DNA from 4 places in the Paenibacillus sp. sgz302191 genome. Region 4 is predicted to be linked to each of the others. Evidence: riboswitches for the same ligand, from Rfam matches in the RefSeq annotation. Region 4 holds a riboswitch; each other region holds the start of a gene.

Region 1 (4,057 bases), on a different contig from region 4:
CATATCAGTTTGAAACGCCCGGCTTTTTCAACATCGAGGATAATTTTTTTGCTTCTCTTGACGAGCAAACGTATTATTACGGGGACCCGCACACGCGGTCGGTCTATTCGGCAAAAAAAGGCGAGAAGATGGCTCTGTTCGCCGATTCCGGCACCGAGGGCGTAACCCGAATGATCTCCACGGTAAAAGACGGCGTCACGTATGTGTTTGACAAAAACGGAAAAACGATATTCAAACTTACGGACAATGGGCTGAAAAAAGCAGCCGCAGTATCTGTCGACACGGATTCGATAACCAGGCTGTCAGCCTCCAATGGATACTTCTATGTCCTGGATAAAAACTCGCTCATTCATCGAATCGATCCGAATGGCGAAATATCCGTTTACGCCGATCTTCAAGGCGTTACACACAACAGGGGGATCTTCAATATCCCGGAGACGCAGATACAGCAGTCGGACCCGTTGACGTTGGACCGAAACCGTATATTGATGTCTGCGGACAGCAATGGCAATATTTTTCTTATCGACGATGACATTTTAAAACGCATCAACATTTATCCGTGAGAATGCCCCGCCACGGCACAATCGCTGCTTGGTGGTAAAACAAACCTCTAAACGCGGCCGCTCATCATTGAATGGCCTCGATAGAGGTTTTCTCATTGACATAAAACTTTACTTGAGTTAATTTATAAATATAAGTTCACAAATGGATGACAATAAGTACGCAGAGAAGGTGAAGGATATGAGAGCGGGAAACCGGCAATCGGTACGCCATAGCAAAAGCAAAATGCCGCTGAGGGAGATTAAAAAAGCCCGCGCGAAGCTGGCTGTTTTTCAGGCCAGTCTTGAATTGATCGGCGAAAATACGTTTCGCGCCGTGTACGTCGACGATATTTGCCGGCGGGCGGAAATATCGAAGGTGACGTTTTTTAAGTTTTTCCCGCAAAAAGAAGACGTACTCATTTATTTCATGCTCGTTTGGCTGACGCGGCGGCTTGTGGAGCTTCGGGAAGAGCAGAAGCGGGGGATGGCCGCGATCCGCCATATTTTCGGCAAGGTGGCCGAGGACGCGAAGAAACAGCCGGGGCTGATGCTCAGCCTGATCGGGTTTCTTGCGGAGCAGAAAATGCACCCTTGCATGCCCGATTTGAACGAAGCGGAATTGCATCTGCTGTTTCCCGGCAAGGAGGAGCTGGCCGCTTCCGTCGACCCGAATCTCGACAAACGCTTCCGGCAGTTTGTCGAGGAGGCCAAACAAGACGGCGGCATTGACGCTGAGCGGGATACCGAAAACTTGGTAGCGATGCTGGTCACGCTGTTTTACGGCGCTTATTTAACCGCTCATATGTTCAAAGCTTCGGATTACATGGCTTTTTACGACATGCATTTACAATTCATCGGAAAGTAGGGTGTTTTCTATGGCAAAAGTCGTTCCGGGCCGGTATACGGCCCAAATGGGGGATTCATTCGTCGTATTTATTATCGGAATGCGTGTCAACAAGCTCTGGGCCGTCCATAAATGGTGGCCTGTTATGAGCGCGATGCCCAAAATGCTGAAAGAATTGTACAGCCATCCCGAGCTCGGATTTTTGCACTCCGAATATTTGTTAAGCTGGCGCGGAGTGACGCTGATCCAGTACTGGAAGTCGTTCGATGATCTGGAGAAATACGCGCGCGGCGGCGTGCACTTGAAAGCGTGGCAGGCATTCAACCGGAGCGTTGGCACGGACGGGACGGTCGGCATTTTTCATGAGACGTATCTCATGAAGGAGGGGCAGTATGAATGCGTGTACGGCAATATGCCGCGCATGGGGCTCGGGGCTGCAGGCGAACATGTGCCGGCTACGGGAAAAAGGGAGACCGCCCGCAGAAGAACGGGCGGAACCAACGATCCCGCCGTACCGACTCCGCCGAATCCCGCGGTATAATCTGAAGCGAACTGCGGGACAATAGCAGCGAACAGCAAAACAACCGTTTCCGGAGGGTTCGGAAACGGTTGTCGTATGAATCAATATTAATTGGCGATAAATTCTTGAACCCATTCGTTGTTGTAAAAGGCTACGCCAATTTTCGTGTAGTTAGGGCTTAAGATGTTTTGGCGATGACCTTCGCTGTTCATCCAGGCAGTCATAACTTCTTGCGGAGTTTGCTGCCCCATGGCAATATTTTCGCCGGCATACGTGTACTGGATTCCGTATTTGGTCATCATATCGAACGGAGATCCGTAAGTTGGCGAAGTGTGATCGAAGTAATGGTTGTTGTACATGTCTTTCGCTTTATCAAGCGCCATAGCAGCCAAACTGGAGTCGCTTGTAAGCGGGCTCAAGCCTGCTTTGGCCCGTTCCTGATTGACCAGGGTGACGACTTGATCGGCATACGCGGAGCTCGAAGTGTCCGTAGTCGTGCCTGTTGTCGTTCCTGTATCAGTGCCTGTGGAAGGCTGTGTCGTTGTTCCCGTATCAGTGCCCGTAGAAGGTTGTGTCGTCGTACCTGTGCCACTGCCTGTGTCAGTACCCGTAGAAGGCGTATCCGTCGGAGTTGTGCCGGTGGAAGGCGTTCCGGTATTCGAGTCTGAGCCATGATGTCTTACGTGATGATGGTAAGAACCCGATGGCATATTGTAATTGCCGGGAGATTTAAACAGGCCGGCCCAGTTGCTCGGATCAAACAATTGCGGATATTGCTGAAGCAAGCTGTCCAGGGAAGTTCCTTGAGAATTTCCTTGCTGGAGTCCTTGCTGAAGTAATTGCTGAATGTTTTGCTGAAGCCCTTGCGGGAGCCCCTGCAGGTTGCCGATGACTTGGCCGTTCACAGTGTAAGTAGCTGCGGATGCCGCTCCGGAACTTACGATCATGCCTAATACCAGCGCACCTGTGATAGCTGTTTTCTTGAAACGCATTAAAACCATCCTCTCCTTTTTTGGCCTACGAGGTTAGCTGACGGATTCGGGTCAAAGAGAAATCACCCTGCCATTTTGCAATGGCTTCACCCCAAATAAAGAGGTTCCCCCGTGCATCTTTCGATGCTTTGGCCGTTTTGTTTGCTCAGCAAGAACAGCAGTTTCCCGCGTCCTTCTGTGGGTTTCATTCTAGCATAGAAAACTAGGGGGGATCACCCCTCAAATGTTTCCATTGATAGAAACAGGCAGCCGCAACAAAAAAAGCCCGGCCGTCAGGTTTCCCTGATCTGGCCGCGCTTGGCGTCGTTTCGGTTGGTATGTACGCTGTTCGCTTATCGGCGTCTTGCTGCCGCGAACCGGCTTTTTATCAATTCCAAAGCTTTCGTGCTTTCTTCCTTTTGCTCTCTTAGCAAATCTTGAAAGCTCTTGTTGGGAGAAACAAAAAGCAGCGCGTCTTTGGGCTGCTCGCCTACGGCTACCGACACTTTTCCGTTAATGGATACATATACAGTTGTCATGGCTGCATCCCTCCGATCATTTTCCGGGCAAATTCAAAAACCATAGGGTTCTGGTTCATTATAGCATATAATACGTCATCTCGAAAAGTGACAAACTTCCGCGCATCCCAACCGGAATCGGCCCGAAAGTGGCAGGTCATGACCCGGTCCTGGCATTTTACCGTTAAGTAGAGCGTTTGCTTGGCTTCATTGAAAAAAAGCTGCTCCGGATTGTCCCTTTTCGCCGTAATCGATACGTACGATTTTTCATTATTCAGCAGAAAAAAAGGTTCGCTAGTCGTATTCCCGACTTCCAGCAGCAAATTCATCCGCCCGTTGTCGCGCGTATATATCGTAACGGCCGAGCAATCATGAAAGGCGCCGATGTCCTCGGACATATAGTTTCCATAATGGCGCTTTACCATTCTGCCTTTGAGCTTGCTCATAAAATCGGCGAAAAAGAGCGCCATCCGATCTTTCGGTAAATGTTGAAAAAGCGGAATATTGCGCTCGATGAATTGAGCGAACTCTTCATGCAGTTGAATTTGTTTCGTATACGTTTCGAACGTAGCTTCAAGCGGAAGCAGCAGAACGCCTCTGCGCATCAGGTCGCTGAAATAGTCTTTCCAGTCGATAGAGACGCCCAGTGAGAGCTCTTCCGT
Region 2 (4,057 bases), on a different contig from region 4:
TCAAAATCAAGCTCTACCTCGACCCGAAGCATCAAAATTTAAAAGACCGCTACATGTACGCGGCCAAAAAGGCGCTTTCCCGCTTCAGCCAGTGGTACGGTACGTACCCTTACTCCACGCTCTCCATCGTCGTCCCTCCGGAAGGCGGCAACGGCGCAGGCGGGATGGAGTATCCGACCTTGGTCACCGCATGGGGAGCCAGCGACAAGAAGCCCGATTTGGAGCTGGAACGGGTGGTCGTTCATGAAATCGGCCATCAATTTTTTTACGGCCTCGTCGCTTCCAACGAGTTCGAAGAAGCTTGGCTGGACGAAGGCTTCACCTCCTACGCGGAGGACAAAGTCATGGAGGCGGAATACGGCGTTTCGCCGAATCTGCCTGTAGAGGCCAGCTATGTGACCTCGCCCAACGCGCTTAAACTGAATGCCTGGGATTACAAAGGGCATGGCGAATATGCGGATAATGTGTACATACACGGCAAGCTGGTGCTGAAAGCCATCGAAAAGCAGGTCGGCGCCAAGACGATGGACCGCATCATGACGACCTACTTCCACCGCTGGGAGTTCAAGCATCCTTCGACCAAAGATTTTCAACATGTTGTGGAGGAAGTCACCAAAGCGAAATGGGACGATTTTTTCAACCAGTATGTGTACGGCAGCATGATGATGGACTTTGCGGTTGATCGGATTCAAGTGAAGCCTGCGGCACTGGCAGACGGCAAACCCGGATATGAGAGCACCGTGCTGATCTCCAAACGGGGTGGCAATTCCCCGGAGGTGCCGATTCAATTCCATTTTACCGATGGCACCGTACTGGATAAGGTCTGGAACGGCGCGGAGAGCAGCATCGAGTACAAGTTGACGAATGCGGCTCCCGTCGAGTGGGTTCGCATCGATCCGGGCTATTCGCTCGTGCTGGAAAATAAGCATATCAACAATTTCATGTCGGCCCGGATAGACCCCAAATGGAAAATACGTTTGAACCTCGGCATCATTCAGCTTTTACAAACGATCTCCGGCTGGGTAGCCTGGTAGAAAGGAGAACGCTGCATGACTCTTTATATGAAGTCCGGCTATCGGGCGGCGCTGCGGCAGCCTTTTGCGGTCATCATGCTGTTCCTGTATCAAATGGGTTGGGGAGCCCTCCTCTATAAAATGGTGCAATCGGTGCTCGTGCCGCTCATGCATCGCTTTCCGGGAAACGGCCAGCCCAAGCAGACGCTGCATTTGTTCCTGGCCGAAAGCCAGTTTCAACTGCTCAAAACGGACCTGAGCCATTCCTATTTATGGTGGCTGGCGGTGCTTCTCGCTAGCCGCATGCTGCTTACGCCGCTGCTGAACGCCGGCATCTACTATTCGCTGATCCACACCGACCAAAATGCGGGATACCGCTTCTTTAAAGGCATATCGGAGATGTGGCTCTCCTTTTTCCTCTGCTACGCAGTACGGATCGCGCTGACACTGCTTCCCCTCGCCTGGCTGATCCCGGAGGCCGAGTCGATCTTTGCGCAAAGCGGATCTTACGAGAACGCCGCCGTTGACATGCTGCCATGGCTGGCCGGAATGCTTGCATACGGATTTCTCATGCATCTCCTCTTCATGCATCTGCAGTTCGCGCTCGCTGCCGGAAGCGGAATTCTCTCCACCCTGCTCGCCTTTGTCCGGCACCTGCTTCCTATCGTCGGCATCGCTCTGCTGCTTTTGATCGGGTCGGGACTATTGACGGGTGTCAGCGTCATCGCTTCCTACATCTGGGCAGGTCTGATTGCCCTTCTCATTTATCAGCTGTTCCCGCTTTTCAACATATTTTTGCAAATGTGGGTACTAGCCTCTCAATATCAGTTGTGGTCCGCCAAAGCAAATTCGTAGCGAACGCCCGCCGCTCTCTAAATCTATGAGCAATATTCAGCGAAAAACGCCCAAATATCGGAAAATATGCTCAAGCCCCTGAAAAAGGGGCTTTTTTTTGTCTATTTTCCGAACTATTTCACATATTTTTATAGAATAGTGCACTTGGAAGGAGGATTTTAGATATTTATGCCGAATCCTAAGCACTAGGAAAAATAAACCAACATTTCATGCCGAATTCCCGATTTTTTGGGAAACGGGGGAACCATTCCGGGTGAATTGATCTCGCAACACAGGGATCATAGGGAACCTTCAACCGAACCCTCCAGCTAACCTCGTAGGCACCGGAAGGAGACAAGCAGTTGAAAAAGGTTGTTGCTCTCGTTGTCAGTCTTGTTTTGTGTTTGAGTATTGGTGCAGGAAGTGTTTTCGCAGCACAATCCACTTTGGATGAAACGGTTGACGGATTGCTCGGAACTCCGTACAAGTATGCGGGTACGACAACGAAAGGCTTTGATTGCTCCGGATTTACCGCTTACGTGTTCGCGCAATTCGGTATCGACCTTCCCCATAGTTCCAAAGCTCAAGACGAAGAAGGCATCTGGGTTGATAAAAAGGACTTGCGCAAAGGCGATTTGGTCTTTTTCAACACAGACGGCAAAGGTATTTCTCACGTAGGCATCTATTTGGGAGACGGTGAATTCATTCACTCGGCTACCGATAAAGGTGTTATGAAGAACAAACTAAGTGAGTCTTATTACTCCAAACGGTACGTATCGGCCCGCCGCGTTTTGTGGGACGATATTTACAACCAACTGACTGCTGAATCCAAGTAATTCGATTAATTTACGCGAAAAAAGCCCCGGCAAAGCACGGCTCGTTTCTTGAGCGGCTTGCAGGGCTTTTTTCTATTCTAAACCATAACCTTATCTGCCGCGTCCAATAGATGAGGTGATGAAATGAACAAGACGAAAAAAAGCCGGCAGCGGCAGTTGGCCTGCTTGCTGGTCAGCAGCGCGCTGACGCTGGCTTTGGCAGCCTGTGGCAGCGATGCCCCCTCCGGGAATAACAGCGCGAAGACGCCGGAACCGTCAGCAGCGGCCAGTCCGGCAGTCAGCCCGACAGTTACTCCTGTCCCGTCCGCAACGACGCAGGCGGATGCAGCAGCCGTGAAAAAAGGAACGGGACGCTATGTAGGCCTGGCCGATCCGCGTACGATCGAGCTTATCGTGAACGAGAAAGCCGCCGCTTTCCAGTTGGGAGACGGTACGGCAGATGCCGTGCAAAAGTTCAAGAAAGACGATCAGGTAGAGTTTGAATATAAAGAACAAGCCATAGAAGGCGACGCTTCGCTTAAACAGCTCATTTTAACCAAAATCGCTAAAAAACAGTAGCTCTCTTTGCGCAAAAAAGAATCCCTCCGACTGTCCTTTCGGGAAAGTCCGGGGGGATTTTGTTCGGAAGCGCCGCGCCGTCGGCTTATTTATTGACATAGACGCCTGTTTAACGTTAATATCGAGTCGTTGCCGCCGTCTCGGCCGGTTTATTTGAATGGATATACGTCCGGAAACGATTCGGACAAACTTAAAAAGAGGGCTACATAGTCCGGGTCAAACTGCGTCCCGCTGTGTGACAAAAGTTCTTGTACCGCCGTGTTGATCGATAAGCCTTTGCGGTACGGACGGTCGGAAACCATGCTGTCGAAAGCATCGATAATTGCACAAATCCGGGCAAAAGCAGGAATGTTCTCGCCGCTTAGTCCGCTGGGATACCCTTGGCCGTTCCAGCGTTCGTGATGATACAGAATGATTTCCGCGATCTTCGGGTCCAAATCGGTGAACGCCATCATCATGTTGGAGCCCAAAACGGGATGCTGCTGCATAATTTTCCATTCCTGGTCGGTGAGCGCCGAATCCTTCAACAGAATTTGATCCGGTATTAACAGCTTACCGATATCGTGCAAGCAGCCTCCCTGGATTAACTGACGCGTTTGTTTTTCGTCCAATTGCAGAAGACTTGCCATCATCTTGCATAATTTTCCCACCCGCAAACTATGCTCGTATGTATTTACATCTTTCTTCAAAAGCAGAAGCAGTTTGTCTACATACAACAAATCTTTCACATTAGCCCACCTCTTTATCCCCCTGGAGCGGCTTAAACCAAGGACGGGTTCTTTTTCATACAAACAGCGGCGGGGGGATGAATACATA
Region 3 (4,057 bases), on a different contig from region 4:
GCCAGCAGCAGCGCGGCGAGGGCCGGCAGCAGGATGTAGAAGATACCTGCGGCAGCATCGCCCGCCTGGTCCAGCGAGAACAGCGACAGACCCATCAGGATGCTGTCCATGCAGGCATGGGCGAATACGGCAGTGATGAAGCCGTATTTTAGGAACACATAGCCGAGAATGATGCCGATGACGGTTACCTCGATCAGGCGGGTATACACCGGATAGATCGGGTATTGCGTATGGCTCGCGGCCCAAATGATGCTCGGCAGCAGAACGGCGATGAAGTTCGAGCGGAACAGCTTTTTGAACAGCAGGATGCCGAGCAGCCGGTAAGCGGCTTCTTCCGATATTGCGGCGGCCCACGCCATCAGCGGAAACAATTTGGGCTCCAGCATATTCAATACGGAATCCCCCGGATCGTTCACGGCCCATACGTCGAAGCGGACCTCGCCCGCATAGAACAGAACTTGCTGGACCCCAAGGATGAACAGGGCGAGCAAATAGCCCCGGCCCATTCCGTGAAACACTTCCGATCCGAAGCGCGATTCCCGCCAAGCCGGCCAAGGCTTCCACCCGTTCGACTCCCACCACCGGCTGCCGGAAGCAAGCGAGATGTAGACCGATAGACCGAGCAGCAGCGTGACGACGTTCATGAACAGCGAGCCGGCCAATGTGGCGGTTCCGTTGTCTGCGATATCGCCGGACATCGTTTTGAAAGCCGGATACATATTGATGTTGTTGGCGATGTAAATCGTCGTAAAAATAACAGTGAGCAGCAGGCCCTTGCGAAAATCCATCTGCTTGCGGTGCCTGATGGCATATACGATGGCCGCAACGGACATCAGGAACGTAAAGCCCATGCTGATCCAGGTCATGAACGAGGCGGATTGATCCTGCGAGTCAAGCCATGTCTGATGGTCCTCTGGGATGCTGAATTGCACGGCATAGCCGACCAAAGCGTTATCGTCAAAATCGATCCGCAAGCGCAGCTTGGAACCGCCGATGGCTTCCGCTTTCTTTTCGTAAACGTACGTGTTCGCGCCGGCCTCTTTCTTCGGCTCCAGGGCGAGACTGAAATCGTCGGGATTAAAGCCCTGCCGGCTCATCTCCTCCTTGGCCAGCTGGTCCGCTTTTTGCCTGCCGATCGCTGCGGCGGTACCGGTGAGCGTCTCGCGCCAGCCGACGATTTGCAAGCTTTTGTAGTTGACGTCAACTTCGAATTTGCGCTTGCTGCCGGGATCGACGGCGCTGACCTGATAGAAATCGAGCGGGAAGCGGTCCCCGTATTTCAGCTCATACTCGTGCAAAAGGTGTTCTTTCTGCAAGTATCCGCTTCTCGACTTTTCGGACTGGTATACGACGAAAGTACGCGGCTGGCCGATGCCGTAGCGGCTTTGCAAAAACTGCCCGGCCGCGTCGGCCGCCTGCTGCTTCGTAACGGCCGGACTTTCCGCCGGGGCCGCTTCTTCCGTTTGATATCCCGCAAGCATATTGACCCCCATATACAAGGCCACGCCGATGCACGCGAGGATCAGCAAAGTTCGGTTCAATTTCATTCGCATCATGGGATAAAATATCTCCTTGGATAATGTTGGTTCGCAAATACGCTAAATTAAAAGTATCACAGATGTTAAGGAAAACCAATTCATGCAAAATAAAACGTAAACCGGGGCAAATTCGCGATTTCGAATCGTAACGCCCTCTCCTGCTTGCCAGACACGATGGAATGCTGCGAAAACCCCCGCAAATCCGCTGAAAACAACTTTGTGCGGAACAATAAATCAGATATATAATTCATATCAATTGAATAAAAAGCCGAATTTCTTGTTGAAAACGGGGGAACCATGTAATTTGGGGTGAATTTTGTCTCCGGCGTCAAAAAACCGGACAAATAGGGTGACTGCGCGCACCCGAATCCGTCAGCTAACCTCGTAGGCTTTACGTCAGGAACCATTTCCGAATAAGGCATTGGATTTCCAGTGTCTTTTTTTGCGTGTTCAATTGATGACAACAGGGGGATTTATGAAAAAAATAAGCATTTGGCAGCTTACGCCTCCGCAAATTCTGGTCCTTGGATTCGCCGCCATTATTTTGATCGGAGCGGGGCTGCTGACGCTTCCTTTTGCCTCGACGAGCGGCCGGCCGCTGCCTTTTATCGATGCGCTGTTTACGGCCACATCGGCGACCTGCGTAACCGGCCTCGTCGTGGTCGATACCGGGTCGGCATTTACCGTGTTCGGACAAGTCGTCATCGTCAGCCTGATCCAGATCGGCGGTCTCGGCTTCATGACGATGGCCACGCTGTTCGCCTTCGTGCTGCGCAAAAAAATTACGCTGAAGGAAAGATTGCTGCTGCAGGAGGCGTTCAACCAGGGCAGTATGGAAGGGATTGTGCGGCTGATCCGCAAAGTACTTATTTATTCATTAAGCATCGAAGCGATAGCGGCGATTTTGTTCACGATCCGTTGGTCGTTCGACATGGAATTTTCGAAGGCGCTGTACTTCGGCATCTGGCATGCGGTTTCGATGTTCAACAATGCCGGATTCGACCTGTTCGGCACCGCCGATGCTCCTTTCGTCTCGCTGACCGGATACGTCAACGATTTCACGGTGAACGTCGTCGCGATGGCGCTGATCGTGCTCGGAGGTCTCGGCTTCATCGTCTTGTCCGATTTGATGGAATATCACAAAACGAAGAAACTTTCCCTGCATTCCAAAGTCGTGCTTGCCATGACGGGATTTCTGATCGTTTTCGGCGCGCTAGTGATATTTATATTCGAATACACGAACACCAAGACGTTAGGACCGCTGAATTTCGGCGGAAAAATGTTGGCTTCGTTTTTCCAATCCGTCACGCCCCGGACGGCCGGCGCGAATACGGTGGACATCGGCGCCATGCGTCAGGCGTCGCAATTTTTCATGGTGATTCTCATGTTTATTGGGGCTTCTCCCGGCTCGACGGGGGGCGGGATCAAAACGACGACGTTCACCATTCTCATTGCCGCCATCATCACGATGATCCGAGGCAAGGAAGATATCGTCATTTTCCGTTTCCGTCTGGCGAAGGACCGCATTCTCAAAGCGATTACGCTCACGATGATCGCGCTCTTTCTCGTCATATTCGTGTCCATGCTGTTATCGACGACGGAGTCCGTGCAGTTTTTGAAAATATTGTTCGAAGTGACGTCCGCCTTCGGTACTGTCGGCTTGACTATGGGGCTTACGCCGTCGCTGACCGTTTTCGGCAAAATTATGCTCAGCCTGACGATGTTCGCCGGCCGGCTCGGTCCTATAACGCTCGCTTACGCGCTGCAGCCGAAACAGGAAAAAGAATTATATAGATACCCTGAGGGTAAAATTACGATTGGTTAGGGGATACTGGAGATGAAAAAAAATCAATACGCGGTAATCGGTCTGGGCCGATTCGGATCCAGCTTGTCGAAGGAGCTGATCAAGCTGGGCTATGAGGTGCTCGGCATCGACAAGGACGAAGAAGCGGTCGACGAGATGAGCTCCGAGCTGACGCATGCGGTCGTGGCGGATGCCACGGACGAGGAAGTGCTGAAGTCGCTCGGCGTGCGCAACTTTGACTGTGCGGTCGTCGCGATCGGCGACGATATTCAGGCCAGCATTTTAACCGCTATTGTGCTGAAAGATTTGGGCGTCAAAATGGTCGTCGCCAAGGCGCTGTCCGAGCTGCACGGCAAAGTGCTGAATAAAATCGGCGTGGACCGCGTCATTTATCCGGAGCGGGATATGGGCATCCGCGTGGCGCACCAGCTCGTATCACCCAATCTTTTGGATTACATCGAGCTGTCCAAAGATTACACGATCGTCGAGCTGTCGGTGCCCAAGCGCCTGTGCGGCAAAACGATCAAGGATCTGGACCCCCGGGCCAAATACGGCTGCAGTGTCGTCGCTATCAACAAGCAAAGCGGTGTGATCATCGCGCCGCTCGCCACAGATGTTGTCAATGAAAAGGATGTTATGGTGATTATCGGGACGAACGAACAAATCGAAGAATTTGAGAGCGAAGTTATCGGATAATGGAAAATGCGTCCGCCGT
Region 4 (4,057 bases):
AAGACTCCCGTACCGATGGCGCGGCTCGTCCGGGTGATGAAATCATTTCAGGGCAGGGCGGTCGTTTGGGAGAAACGGGACAGGAGGCAAGAGGATGCAGTCTATTTCGGATAAACTTTTTATGGGTTCGTTGATTTTGTTGATGATTTCCGTGGTAGTCAGCGGGATCGGCTTCCAATTTATCAATTGGCGCACCCAGATTTCGGACGAGACGGAGGGAGAAACCGGCGAAAGCGGCTCGCGCAAAAAAACGGTCATCGACCGGCAGGACAAAAGCCTGCGTAGACTGGCCCGCTCTTATTTATTTTGGATCTCCCTCGGGGGTGTGGCGATTTCGATCGTCCTGTCTTATTTGTGAAGCGTAGAGGCTAGAGGCAGTTCCCGTCTTGATCGGGCCTGCTTGCGGCTGAAGCAGTAGTGGGTTACAATAACGCAAGTTCGCGGCCAAACAAATTGTAACGAACCATACAAGTCTTAAACGTGCTCCCAGAAGGCTTTTCAGCATGTAACGCACCGAGGCAGCCTTATTTCGTGGGAAAACCACCCGAATGAACGATGGAGGAGCTTAACAACGACGCTCAGGTTCGTTACAACGCAGCCGCGAAGAAATAAAGGCGAATAACGCTCGCCCTGAATGACCGTTTTTTGCGAACGTTCAACTGGGAAATGCTAATAACGCTAGACCAGCTCCTAGACCAGTTCGTCAGTGCCGGGAACTTACGGATCATAGTACAGACTAACTGGTCGTCCTGAATGAACGTTATTTTCGTAGCGTTCAACCAGGAGTCTGTCGGGCGGAGTTGCTTTTGTGCGGACTTAATGAACAAAACTGCATATATGCCGCTAGCGCTGGGTAGAAACCGCCAACTCGCTTGCACATACCTTCTACCGAGTTCGTCGGATAGACTTCTCGAACACTTATAGGTTTTATCTATGAAAATAAGAGTTATTATATATTAGTAATTATAAGTGTGGCGAGTATAATAAAACCAACTAACGTTAGCCAGCCTAGTATGCACAAGAAAGCAGGGATGATTCCATGACAGAAGAACAAGCCGCGAAAAATTGGAATGCCGCGCAGTATGATGCCAACATGAGCTTTGTCTCCGGCTACGGCCAAACCGCGCTGGCGCTGCTGGCGCCGCAGCGCGGAGAACGCATCCTCGACCTCGGATGCGGCACGGGAGACCTTGCCGCCGAGCTGGCGCGGCTCGGCGCAGAACCCGCGGGCATCGACTTCTCCGAGTCGATGATCGCGCAGGCCCGGGCCAAATACCCGGGCCTGGAATTCACGGTGGCGGACGCGACCGCCTACCGCAGCCCGCGCCGCTTCGACGGCGTCTTCTCCAATGCTGCGCTGCATTGGATCAAGCCGCCGGAAGCGGCGGTGGAAACCGTCCGGCTCGCGCTGCGGACGGGCGGGCGCTTTGCCGCCGAATTTGGCGGCAAGGGCAATATCGCCGCGATCACAGAGGCGATCGCGGAGGCACTGCAAGGCCTGGGCATCGATGCCCAGGCGCGGAATCCGTGGTATTTCCCGAGTATCGGGGAATATACCACGCTGCTGGAGGCGCACGGCTTCCGCGTTGCTTGCGCCGAGCATTTTGCCCGCCCGACGGCGCTTTCGGGCGGGGAGCAAGGCATGCGGCTTTGGATCGACACCTTCGCCGACTTCTTCTTTGACGGCCTCGCGGACGACGTCAAAGAAACGGCTCTGCGCCGCGCCGAGGAGCGGCTGCGTCCGCGGCTCTACGCGAACGGCGCCTGGAGCGCGGACTATGTACGGGTTCGCGTACTGGCCGTTCGCGAGTCCTAAGGGTGACAGGGGCGCCAAAGTTCCAACGATATGTTCTGCACGTTCTACACACCACCATTCAAAACAGCGTCCCAACCCAATTGGCATCGCAAAGCCGGCAAAAATACATCTTTTTGCTCCACGCTGCCCGTGCAGGGGGAAAATTCCTGCAAATCTGCAGGTTTTTTCGCTAAAACCGGGGCTCGGCCCTGTTAGGAGCGGGAATTCCTGCACAATTGCAGGTTTTTCCTCCGAACGGGTCGTTTTAAGCGAAAAAGCCTGTACTTTTGCAGGCTTTCAGCTCGTTGCCAATGACCCGCCAGCTCTAGCGGGCGGTCTGAACTTCCGCGGTTTGTCAACTGCCACGCCATGCCGCGCCGCACCATACCGCAAACAAACCTCCAGCCTCGCCGGTTAAGCGGGACTGGAGGTTTTTGCGCTCTTTTCAACTTACTCCACACCGTCGACAAAGTGCTTTTTATAGTTTTTGTCGCCTTTGTGCTGGAGATCTTCGATTGTCCATTCCAGTGTTGCGAGCAGATGGTCTTTCATGTTCCGGATCGTCTCGTAAAAGGCCGATTCAACTTCGCCGTTTTGCTTGATGCCGGCAATGGCTTGTGCGGCGACGAGCTTGCGGTGGTGGTCTTCGAATTGATCCAGCGCTTCAATGACGTGTTTGGCGTACAGCGCAATATCTTTATTTTTCTCGGGTACCATTTGTTCCAATTGATGAAGTTTGCTAAACATCGCGCATCCGTCCTCTCTCCATTGCGTTGACGAGGTTAGCTGCCGGATTCGGGCCGTGAGAGTTGCCCTACCTGGGGTTAGCCAGGATTCACCCCGTATGCCGCCGGCTGGCGCTTGCCTCTCACGGATACAAGCACGCCTTTGGCATGTGTCGGTTCCCCCGTTCCCTTGCGGGATTAAACGATCCGATCCGCCGCATTGCGGCAGTCGGATAATTGAATGATACGCCTGAGGCGGAAGAAAGTAAAACCGCAAAAACGCGTTTTTTTGCCCGATTTTTGCCGCTAGCGGATGAAAGCAACGTTTACTTGATCTGTTTTCATATCTTATGGCGCTGCCGCTCGCGATGGGACGCTAATGCTGCTGCGCGCAGCTCCCGGCGCGCGGTGTTGCGCTGCATGACGGCGGTCGGTCGACCATATGGTGCATGGAGCTGCTGAGCTAGTCCGGTACGGAACGGATCGAGGTTTGCGGGTGAATTTACAGCAAAAAGACAGACGTGGATTGTCCGTTATGATAACAAAATAACAAAAAAACGGAAGTGAACGTTGTTTTGGCAAAAAATCATTGACCTTCCTGCGAAAAGTGATTACATTATGTACATAACGATTATTTGTTAGGCTAACAATAATAACATCGGAGGCGCGCTTTGAGCGGCGTACCTATGGAGGATGAACTTATGAGCCAATTGGTTATTTTTTACGATCCTGACTTTCCTTATGAAGGAGTCCGCCCGGAGCGCGTGCAGTTGGAGGAGCTTGCCGGTGCGGGACGCCTGGTTGCCGCTGCTGAGCTGGCGCAAGCTTTGGAGGGGGCGGAAGGGTTCGTTCATCTGCACGGCAAATATTTTCCGAAAGATGCGTGGACGGCGATTGAAAGTTTAGCCGGCAGGGGCAAAGGGATCGTCCATGTAGGCAGCGTGCCGTTCAAGGTGCCTGTCTATCGCGGCGAAAACGGCTGGCAGCAGGAAGCCGAGCAAACGGTTTACCATCAGAAGCTGCATATTCACGAAGCGCTGCCTGTCGATCCTGCTCCAATTGCGCGGTATGCGGCGCACGACGAGCTGCCGCTGCTGGCAGGCCGCGAATCGCTCATTGCGGTGCAGCCGACCGTCGGTCTTGCTTTGCACGTTACGCGTTCGGACGATCATCCGGGCCAGATCGGTTCCAGCGGACCTATGGATGCGCATATGATTCCGCTTTTAAAAGGGATCTCGGCAGAAGGCCGCGAAGTCGCCGCCCCAGTCGTTCTGATCGAAAACACGAAGGGCGTTTTTGCCGGCGGGCGCTGGGTTTTGGCGAACCTGCTGACGGATAGCGCCTTCTGGTCGCAAGGCGGTGCTTCGCTGATCGCCGATCTGGCCGCATTTGTCCAAAGAGGCGTTACGGAAATTTGGTTCAAGCCCAACTATGCTTGCTACGATCCGGGGGATCGGGCTGCGCTGACCGTGCAGCTGCAAACTTTGGGGAACCGGGCGGGAGCCCTTTCGGCTTCGGCCAATGCCTCCTGGACGTT

The links. Region 4 has a riboswitch for cyclic di-AMP ahead of AC3G2T_RS26555 (hypothetical protein). Riboswitches for the same ligand answer to the same signal wherever they lie in the genome.
Region 1: linked by a shared signal. The riboswitch ahead of AC3G2T_RS30325 (CAP domain-containing protein) and the one ahead of AC3G2T_RS26555 (hypothetical protein) in region 4 are both predicted to bind cyclic di-AMP.
Region 2: linked by a shared signal. The riboswitch ahead of AC3G2T_RS37335 (C40 family peptidase) and the one ahead of AC3G2T_RS26555 (hypothetical protein) in region 4 are both predicted to bind cyclic di-AMP.
Region 3: linked by a shared signal. The riboswitch ahead of AC3G2T_RS08790 (TrkH family potassium uptake protein) and the one ahead of AC3G2T_RS26555 (hypothetical protein) in region 4 are both predicted to bind cyclic di-AMP.

The regions. Positions count from the first base shown of each region.
Region 1 covers NZ_JBYLHY010000029.1:11,405-15,461, forward strand. The annotation lists gene AC3G2T_RS30310 (copper amine oxidase N-terminal domain-containing protein) at 1-563, shown strand, start outside; gene AC3G2T_RS30315 (TetR/AcrR family transcriptional regulator) at 742-1,407, shown strand; gene AC3G2T_RS30320 (DUF4188 domain-containing protein) at 1,418-1,927, shown strand; gene AC3G2T_RS30325 (CAP domain-containing protein) at 2,014-2,898, opposite strand; cyclic di-AMP (ydaO/yuaA leader) riboswitch at 2,906-3,042, opposite strand; gene AC3G2T_RS30330 (hypothetical protein) at 3,231-3,416, opposite strand; gene AC3G2T_RS30335 (DUF4062 domain-containing protein) at 3,413-4,057, opposite strand, start outside.
Region 2 covers NZ_JBYLHY010000054.1:365-4,421, reverse strand. The annotation lists gene AC3G2T_RS37345 (M1 family metallopeptidase) at 1-1,034, shown strand, start outside; gene AC3G2T_RS37340 (hypothetical protein) at 1,050-1,868, shown strand; cyclic di-AMP (ydaO/yuaA leader) riboswitch at 2,069-2,206, shown strand; gene AC3G2T_RS37335 (C40 family peptidase) at 2,210-2,683, shown strand; gene AC3G2T_RS37330 (hypothetical protein) at 2,807-3,241, shown strand; gene AC3G2T_RS37325 (HD-GYP domain-containing protein) at 3,391-4,056, opposite strand.
Region 3 covers NZ_JBYLHY010000005.1:52,566-56,622, reverse strand. The annotation lists gene AC3G2T_RS08795 (CPBP family intramembrane glutamic endopeptidase) at 1-1,556, opposite strand, end outside; cyclic di-AMP (ydaO/yuaA leader) riboswitch at 1,795-1,944, shown strand; gene AC3G2T_RS08790 (TrkH family potassium uptake protein) at 2,014-3,363, shown strand; gene AC3G2T_RS08785 (potassium channel family protein) at 3,376-4,038, shown strand; gene AC3G2T_RS08780 (cation:proton antiporter) at 4,038-4,057, shown strand, end outside.
Region 4 covers NZ_JBYLHY010000023.1:8,431-12,487, forward strand. The annotation lists gene AC3G2T_RS26545 (hypothetical protein) at 95-358, shown strand; gene AC3G2T_RS26550 (class I SAM-dependent methyltransferase) at 1,040-1,816, shown strand; gene AC3G2T_RS26555 (hypothetical protein) at 2,246-2,542, opposite strand; cyclic di-AMP (ydaO/yuaA leader) riboswitch at 2,552-2,735, opposite strand; gene AC3G2T_RS26560 (beta-galactosidase) at 3,222-4,057, shown strand, end outside.